One region of the Paenibacillus sp. NPDC056722 genome, then DNA from elsewhere that is predicted to be linked to it. Evidence: predicted binding sites of a transcription regulator. Region 1 holds the regulator's gene; each other region holds the start of a gene.

Region 1 (3,109 bases):
ATACAGCATAACTGCCAGCAGCAAGTACAACCCAACGCCTAGCCAGTGCATGAAGACGCTACCTCCACTTTGATCCAGAGTGCCGATGATCCAATACAGCACACCTAGCGCAACGAGAGCAACGGGCAATACGATATTGCGACCCTTGAATACATCGCTGGTCTTTGTAGTGGAGTTCGCGGAATGAATAGCATCCTTCCCCTGTTTCTTTCTTTGCTTATTGAGTTGCTGTGAATTGCGTTGAACCATTCTTTCCCAAGAACGGGCCATGTCATTTCCCCCTAGTCATCCTGAAATATCTATGAAAAGAAACAGAGGGTTCATACGAAGCCTCTGCTCCTTGTTCAGCGCTTATTTATCTACGAATTCAATGGTATCCAGTTGGGACCGAAAATTACGGCGGATGTTACCCAGGTAAATTTCACGGAGCTTAGCGCGTTCAGCCGTTTCCTCTTCATTCAGGCCTTCGCTCTTCTGCTTGCGTGCCAGTTCATTAATTCGTGCAACCAATACATCTATATCCAAAGATTTCGCCTCCCTAATAAATTCATTCTAACTTTGCCATGAGAAAAAGAGCTTGTCAAGGTTTACCCCCTGCAAGCTCTCTGATGTTCCTATCTATGATCATGAAGTTCTTAAAATAACGGCACTGTTATAATATCTCCTGCTCGAATATGACTGTCGGTCAATTGGCTCGATCGTTTAATTCCTTCTATATATACGGCTGTCTTCATCTTGGCCGGTTTATTCTTGAGAGCAATGCTCCAGAGTGTGTCTCCAGGTGCAACAACAATCTTCTTCTCTTGCTTCGCAAGATTGACGGGACCAGCAAACACATTACCTACTACAGTAAATCCTGCAACAATCAGCAGCAAAAAAAGAGCTATCTTATAGAAGTTAAATGTTCTAAACAACGGACTTAATCCTTTCGACAGCACCTTGGGGATTTCTTGAATTCTATTTATTATTCCGGAACCTAAAGTTTGTCCTGCAGAGTCAACTTCTGTACCCTCGTCATAGATGCTATGGTATGTACTGTACTTTAACATGATTCATCATCCTCCAAACACTTGTTCTTACTTTCAAAAACAATATAACACGAACATGTGTTTTGATCAATACTATTTTCGAACAATTGTTCCCCTCTTTTTAAATTGCCTTTTTGGATGCAAAAAATGATCCTGATGTGCTTATTTCCCTTGCCGATCTTGCTCATTCCCTCAACGTACTAGTCAATTATTGAATATACCATTCTCCCTACTGTTCTCATCCTTGTTCGCTTCTCTTAAACTATTGATAACGTTAGAACTTATGTTTGTGCGAACGACAGTTCTATGTTATAATTTTCCCAAACATTACTATATGGGGTTGATTCTGATGTCAAAGATTTCGAGTCGCCAGCTGGCGATCCTGGAATTTATACGTAACGAAGTCCGCAGCAAGGGTTATCCTCCTTCCGTACGGGAAATCGGGGAAGCTGTAGGCCTCGCCTCCAGTTCCACGGTGCACGGTCATCTGGACCGTCTTGAGAAGAAAGGCCTGATCCGCAGGGATCCGACAAAGCCGCGTGCCATTGAACTGCTTGGCCAGGAAGACTCGGAGAATGTCCATCAATTTGCCCAGACGATTACTCGTGTTCCTGTTGTAGGTAAGGTTACCGCCGGGGTGCCTATCACCGCAACGGAGAACATCGAGGACTATTTCCCGCTCCCAACGCATTACGTTGGTGACAACAAAGTGTTCATGCTCTCTGTTCTTGGTGACAGTATGATCGATGCTGGTATTATGAACGGCGATTATGTCATTGTGCGCCAGCAGCAAACCGCAGATAACGGTGATATTGTTGTCGCTATGACTGAAGACGATGAAGCTACCGTCAAGACCTTTTATAAGGAACGCGATCATATTCGTCTCCAGCCAGAGAATCCGTCCTATGAGCCACTGCGCCTGAATCGGGTAAGCATTCTGGGCAAGGTCATCGGATTGTTCCGGGATGTCCACTAACTCATCAATAATTCTCTATTTAGAAGACTGTTCCGTTACGCGGAGCAGTCTTTTGTTTATTCATACTCTCTCACTGTGATAACCTTTTTATTTTCAACAACACTTCGCATTAACGGCACCCCTACTCCGCACATATCCTGATATCAAAGGAGTGCTGATCCTATGCCCAATTACCGAATTATCGTCGATTTGACACAACGGATGCTTTATTTGCTGGACAACGATTCTGTAGTCAGAGGTTTCCCTGTTGGAATCGGAACCATGCTGACCACAACACCAGAGGGAGATTATACGATCATTAACAAACAGCCCAATCCCGGGGGCCCATTCGGGGTATTCTGGATGGGACTTTCCAAGCCGCATTATGGCATTCACGGGACGAACGATCCTTCTTCCATCGGACATCAGGTCTCACATGGGTGTATTCGTATGTTTAATCAAGATGTGCTGACACTTGCTGCGCTGGTTCCAATTGGGACTCAGGTGACTATACGGCGTTAAGCTCCCAGTGTCAGAAGATTCGAAATGCAAAAAGCCGTCAGACAATGTCTGACGGCTTGAACATGGAGACGCAATCAAATTAAAGCCAGAAAGATTTAGTGATGATAACCAACAAGATGAAAAGAACCAAGATTGCAGCAGTAGATGTGCCCAAACCGTATCCTCCAGCATATTGACCCATGAGTAATTCCTCCTTTTTTTTATGAAGACACCAAATTTTGCAGTAACAAAAGATCCGCCCTTGAGATAAGATGATTTTTCTTCCCGGCTAACTTATTGTCAGATTAGTTCAGTTTTCTCTTCATTAAATCCAGCAAATACTCAAAATGATCACAAGCAGAATGTAAAGCACCAAAATCGTTCCTGTAGATGTCCAAGGACTTACTACCGGTCCACAATGTTCTGCACCCATGTGAATTCCTCCTTCAGATTAATGACTACAGAACAGAATATGTAACAATACCCTACGAAGTATGGGCAAATTGGAAAAGAAAATGTACTCCTGTATTAGAGGTGAAAGCTTACATTTGAGGGAAATGTAAAAGGTCCACACAAAGGTAGATCTTATTTATTTCTGGCGCGGAAGTATAGTACACTGATAAAA
Region 2 (3,109 bases), on a different contig from region 1:
GCTATAATTGGAAATACGCTATACTGATTGAAGCGCAGAAAAAGGAGGAGCAGAAGTGAAGTTACGTAAATTAATCGGCAGTCTCATCATTGTTGCGCTGCTAGCTCTGGGTTCTTACTGGTATGAAGAGGACGGACAGTTCACGCCATCATCCCCATCCGATTCTGAAATTGTCCAGCTGGTCTTTCCCTCGGATCGTTATCCGGAGACAGCTAAGCATATCCAGGATGCCATTGCAAAGGGCGAGTCTGCCATATGCACAATCGATCGTGAGCAAGCAGAGAACAACCGCCGCCTCTCTCTAAAGGGCGTCCCTACCAAGAAGGGCTATGACCGCGACGAATGGCCAATGGCGATGTGCAAGGAAGGCGGAGAAGGCGCAGATATTGAATACATATCGCCAAGTGACAACCGCGGTGCCGGAAGTTGGGTTGGCAATCAGCTAGAAGGATATGCGGACGGTGTTCGCGTGGAGTTCATGTTCCAATAATGACAGAACCGGCCCCGGATAGCCTCCGGGGTCTTATTATGTAAAGGTGTCCACAATATTCGCCATCCACACCCACCTGAATGTGCCATTGTTCAACTCTAACTTAATTTGCAGCGGTTTGACGTTCATAATCCGCACAATGCCACTTAATTTTTCAGTGCCAAACGGGTCCCAAGTATGCATGGAAATCCTGCACCCGTTCTGAAACGAATGAAAAATATCTTCCATAATCGCCTTGCCTTGCGCCACCGTTAATTCAGGCTTACCGCGGTACTCCATATCTCTGCACTCCACCTCTAGTCGCTCCAGTAAGCCCTTCATCCAAAGTTCCTGACTTGCTGCTATGCCGAAATCCCCAATATTGATGGTCATGATGTCTGTCCCCCTGCCGAAATTTAACGATTGATTTTATTATATGCGAACAAATGTTCTTGATGCAATGTTTAAAATCCTCTATTTCAGTTTAAAATAGAATGGAATTTTATCCATAAACGGAGAGCCAGGTGTTCTATATTTGTTATCGCGGAAGAAGACTATACGGACCCATGTCTGAAACCGAGGCCTTGCAGGAATGGTTTACCTTATCGGGAACGATCAAAGAATTGTACATTGTCGAAGTGGATCAGAATACCGGAAGAATCAAACGCCAAATTGGGCCTGCGCGCAGAAAAAAGAAATAACCCCCGCCCGGCTAAGGCCAGGGGGGGGACAGTACGATAAAGCTATCCTAGAACAAACAGGCTTTAGTGATGATAACCAACAGAATGAAGAGAACCAGAATAGCACCTGTAGAAGTAAAAGGACTTACACACGGAGCGACAACCGGAGCTTCATTTACCGGACTAACATTTCCACAACCGCAACCATATCCTGCACCCATTTAAATTTCCTCCTTAGAATGATGAATATTGAATACAGCTCAGAATATGTGAAATTCCGCCTTGAGGTATGGGCCAACAGGTAAAGAAATGCGTGACAATTATATCAAGGCCTTGACTGAGCTATTTTTGTGTACCCTGCCTGCTTATAAAAAAGAATATCCTTGTCGATATAGCTTATAGAGGGAGGTGCGACATGGATATTGCAGCATTATCTACTTCAATGAGCCAGGCATCCCTGGCCCAGGCTGTGGGTATACAGGTATTAAGCATTGCTAAGGACCAGGCAGAAACTCAGAGCCAGAATCTGGTGCAGATGCTTGAACAAAGCGTTCATCCGAGCTTAGGAAAAACACTTGATATTCGCGTCTGATTGTTTTATGCTAATCTAACAAGAACATTAGTTCTCTTTTTAAAAGTATTTCAAAAGACACCAGGCGGAAAGCAGACACCTGCTTTCTCCGCCTCTCTGTATTTCACAAGCCCTCCGGGCTTTTCTTTTACTTTTAAATACGAACATACGATCCTATAATGAGGTGGATGAAGTGAAATCATATTATCAAATGACTGTTTTGGAGAAATGGACCGAGGATCTATACAACAGACTCCAAATAAAGCAGCCTTCCCAAATCTCCATCGAGTATATTTCAGAACGCTTGAATATCTGGGTCCATTATCTCGATGTGAGAAGCAAGGCGGTGGAGGCATCTGCCGGGATGTACAGCATGTTCATTGATAATCGTCTGCCATCAAGCATGCAGCGCCTGGAATTTCTTCACGCCCTCTGCCACCTGCTGCGCCATTCCGGGAAGCGTACGCTGATGCCCGAAATCTTCACTCAAGATCAGGAGGATGAATCCGACCGCTTCATTCTGTATGCCTCCATGCCCTATTCTATGATCTCGCGCATGCCATTGCCGGAGCAGCGTGGAGAGGCGATTCGTTACCTGTCAGCTATGTTTCAAGTCCCGAACGAATTGGCTGTCCAGCGGATTGATCAGATACAAAGACGCATATTTCAAGGTCAACTGCTTGCGGTAATGTCCCCAGCAAATTAATTCCAATGATATTCAGTCCGGCTCGCGGGGATAATAGCGATAACACAATCGCCAAGCTATTAACCGCCCACCCGCGTTACATGGTGGAATGATCTCATTGGAGGGAGCTTATGGAAGCCACTAAAGTCATTGCCTTATTATTGACCCATCCCGAATACAATGTTGATGCAGTACACCCCGAAATGCCTGATTTTGTCGGAATCGAAACGATTGAAGTGGACCACGAGACTCAGACCTTCTCCATCCTGCTGCAAGAACCCAAGGAAGATGATTTAGTTCTATAATCATACGCTCCGCTAGGTTGATCAACCGGCGGAGCATGTATGATTCGTGTGGCCCTAAGATCCATAAGACCTGTATGTGTATGAAACGCCTCCTGCTAACGGTTGTTATACCAATCATAATATGGGTATAATTGACACAGACTAATTTATGGGGGCAATTTAATGAATAAAGGAGTACGTCAGAACTTGCAAGCTGCAGTGGCAAAGAACGAACGTATCAACCTCGTTTTATTGAATGGCGGGAATCTAAAGGGAACAGCCGAAGCCTTGACCTACCGAATGATCAAGATACAGACGGAGGAAGAATCACTCTGGGTTCCGATTACGGAGATCGAGAGCGTGTCCCATACATTGCAACACAATATAACCGGTACCCCGGTGGATCAGGAAGCCAGCAGA
Region 3 (3,109 bases), on a different contig from region 1:
AAAGCATAAGCTTTAGACAGATTTCAATAACAATATAGTTTGAACTTAAAAATCTAACGTCCTGGGTGGGTGAAATCCTTCGTATACAAGGGCGTAACTTGGTGTATCTTGTGTAACCCGCGTTCGAGCTTAAGAGGAACTTTAATAACAGGAAAATATACCGTTAAAAATTTCTTTTTACCGTATTTGTCATAAATAAAGGGAATTTCTCCCGTTAAAAAGCTCGTTTATCCCGCAATTAGCTAGTAATGAGGTGATTAACAGGATTTTTTCCAGTTATTTGTAGAAAAGGAGCCGTTTTAATGAAAATAACAGGAGTCATTCCCGTTATTCGAATCACCGTAGTGAAGACCGAGGCTTAAGTGAGAATCTTAAGTTCGTTTTATATAATTGATAATAGTTCTCATTTACGTATATAATGAACCCAAAGCAAGAGGAAGTGGGGCTAAGGGATGGAACATAATGCGAATATATACGAACATGAAAGAATAGATGCTAAAAAGACACTTGCCTGCGAAGGGTTCAGTCATACTTACCGCCTTGATGGAGGTCATTTCGAGATTAAGCCCCCGGAAGAGATTGGAGCTGGGGCCTGCCGCAGCCTGCTCACCCGCGGTAATATTCAGATGACTAACTTCAGCCTTACTTTTAACAGAGACATACAGGCTAACGGAGAGTTCAACTCCCCGCGGACAGAGCTGGTGTTCTGTCTTGGGCACGGAATTGAATGGGGCACTTCGCTGAAGGGAGATAACTTTGGCATTGATACAGGGCAGAGCGCTCTGCTGTATGGCGGAGTGAGGGCAGAGAATTGCCAGTATGTGCGGGATGCTAATTATCGTTTTCTCAGCATGGATATGAGCCCGGAGCAGTTCAAGCGGATGACGAGCGGGCTGACCGAGGATGAACGGCTCCGTTTTACCGGAAATGAGGCTGTGTTTTTCAACAAAAATAAGATTACGCCTGCCATCCGGCTTGTTCTGTCGCAAATTTGGGAATGCCCCTATAGCGGTGGTGTTAAGGAACTCTATTTGGAAGCGAAAATGCTGGAACTGTTCGCCGTCTACCTCAATGAATCGCTGTACGAAGCGGAGCGGATTCCGCAAACTGTCCGCCTCTCCAAAGACGATATGGCCAGCTTGCAGCAGGCAAGGGAGATTTTGCAGCGGGATTATACCGAGCCGCCGACACTGGCAGCACTGGCCCGGAGCATTTGTCTCAATGAATTCAAGCTCAAAAAAGGATTTAAGGAGATGTTCGGCTATACTGTGCATGCGTATGTGATTGAACAGCGGATGCAGCAGGCTCGTCATTTGCTGGAGCAAGGCAGCCTGACCGTGACAGAAGCCGCGTACCGGGTAGGATACGGAAATGCCAGCCACTTTGCAGCCGCATTCCGCAAAAAATTCGGGGTTCGGCCCGGAGAATATGCCATTCGTTCCCGAGGTGCAGGTCCGAACAGGACGGGGTGGCCAGTTGGCGATGACCAAAATGAGGATTTGCCCGGATTACTCCCTTTTTGATTCATAATAATCCCATAAGGAGTAGAGCCGTCAGGAATCCAGCGGCTTCCGCATAGAGGTTTGACCACCACCTTGGGCCCCGCACCGCGCGCCGGGAGCCGCACGCGGTGTGGGTTATAATTTGTTTGTTGTTACAAGAGCTCGCCGTATCTACCAGATGCGGCGGGCTTTTGCGCGTTTTACATAGAAAGCTGGCTGCGATGTGCTGCACAGAACACTTGTAAAACATTTGAAGATCATCCAAACGTATGTTCCGAATGGAGGGGTATATGGTATAATGTTGGGACGAGTAAGTGACTGTGAGTTACACTTTTGTTTTGCCATGGGAGGAGTCTTTATTTATGTCGATAACCTTTTTAACCGGACGCTCGGGCAGCGGTAAGACAACTAAAATACGGGAGTCGATATCCTCTCAGTTAGCGCAGGAGCCGCTTGGTGCGCCAATCATTGTGCTTGTCCCAGAGCAGGGGTCCTTCGGGGCCGAACGGGGCCTGCTCACTGCGGGTGGTGCCAAGGGCAGCATCCGCGCCCAGACCCTGAGCTTTTCGCGGCTGGCCTATCGGGTAAGGCAGGAAACGGGAGGCAGCGCAAGTCTTCCGATTAGTGAAGAAGGCAAGAAGATGCTTATTTATAAAATCATCAGCCGCCGCAAGGAAGAACTGAAACTGTTTGGACCCTCCTCGGACCGTCCGGGCTTTGTGGAACGGTTGAGTCAGCTGCATACCGAATTGAAGCGCTACTGTATCGGTTCTAATGATCTGAATGAGCAATTGTCCAGTATGCGTGAATCTATCGGTAACAGCCCCATATTGGCAGGCAAACTGGAGGATTTATATATCGTATTTAGCGATCTGGAGCAGGAGATGTCACAGCTCTATATGGACGAAGAGGACCGGTTGGTTGAACTGGCCGAGCAGATTCCTTTGTCATCCTATGTCCGTGGTGCTGAAATTTGGGTGGACGGCTTTCATGGTTTTACCCCTCAGGAATTCAAGGTGCTGCGGGAACTGATGTTGCACGCCTCCAGCATGACAATATCGCTTACGCTGGACAAGTCCTATCCATCCGGCGGGGGGCTGCATGAGCTCGACTTGTTCCATCCGGCTGCAGTAACGTATATCAAGCTCCGCGGTATGGCTGAGGAACTTGGGCTTGAGGTTTGGGACGAGCCACTGTCGCCTCCTGTGTTGCCCCGCTTCAAAGATAGCCCTGTGCTCGGCCATCTGGAGCAGGGGTATGACCGCCGCTTGGGCTGGAAAGGCCATCAGGATGCCGTACAGTCCATTACCATTGGTGCTGCTGTCTCGCACAGGGCTGAAGTGGAGGGGGCCTTGCGCGAAATGCTCAGACTGGCACGGGATGAGGGTGCCAAATACGGTGAAATGGCGGTATTCATGCGAAACATCAGCGATTATGAATCGCTCGTGTCCCCGCTGTTCAACGATTACAAGATCCCTTTCTTCCTCGATCAGAAGGTGAATGAGCTGCACCACCCGCTGGTGGAATTTGTTCGCTCCGCACTAGATGTGGTGAGGCGTCGTTGGCGCTATGAAGATGTGTTTCGCTGTGTGAAGACCGGACTGCTT

The links. The regulator LexA, encoded in region 1, represses DNA repair genes until DNA is damaged. The targets are predictions, from matches to a motif close to CGAACATATGTTCG.
Region 2: ACFRAM_RS10120 (ImmA/IrrE family metallo-endopeptidase) is a predicted target of LexA. The motif match lies at 1,882-1,895, and genes of this name have one in related genera.
Region 3: addB (helicase-exonuclease AddAB subunit AddB) is a predicted target of LexA. The motif match lies at 1,765-1,778, and genes of this name have one in related genera.

Annotation. Positions count from the first base shown of each region.
Region 1 is NZ_JBHTYV010000001.1:274,030-277,138, forward strand. It holds gene ACFRAM_RS01320 (DUF502 domain-containing protein) at 1-270, opposite strand, end outside; gene ACFRAM_RS01325 (DUF896 domain-containing protein) at 352-525, opposite strand; gene ACFRAM_RS01330 (LysM peptidoglycan-binding domain-containing protein) at 636-1,049, opposite strand; gene lexA (transcriptional repressor LexA) at 1,378-2,004, shown strand; gene ACFRAM_RS01340 (L,D-transpeptidase) at 2,167-2,505, shown strand; gene ACFRAM_RS01345 (sporulation protein YjcZ) at 2,585-2,686, opposite strand.
Region 2 is NZ_JBHTYV010000003.1:327,139-330,247, forward strand. It holds gene ACFRAM_RS10095 (DNA-entry nuclease) at 56-490, shown strand; gene ACFRAM_RS10100 (YolD-like family protein) at 527-862, opposite strand; gene ACFRAM_RS10105 (hypothetical protein) at 1,036-1,170, shown strand; gene ACFRAM_RS10110 (hypothetical protein) at 1,218-1,370, opposite strand; gene ACFRAM_RS10115 (YjfB family protein) at 1,565-1,741, shown strand; gene ACFRAM_RS10120 (ImmA/IrrE family metallo-endopeptidase) at 1,914-2,426, shown strand; gene ACFRAM_RS10125 (hypothetical protein) at 2,537-2,710, shown strand; gene ACFRAM_RS10130 (hypothetical protein) at 2,873-3,109, shown strand, end outside.
Region 3 is NZ_JBHTYV010000003.1:458,266-461,374, reverse strand. It holds gene ACFRAM_RS10705 (helix-turn-helix transcriptional regulator) at 453-1,523, shown strand; gene addB (helicase-exonuclease AddAB subunit AddB) at 1,865-3,109, shown strand, end outside.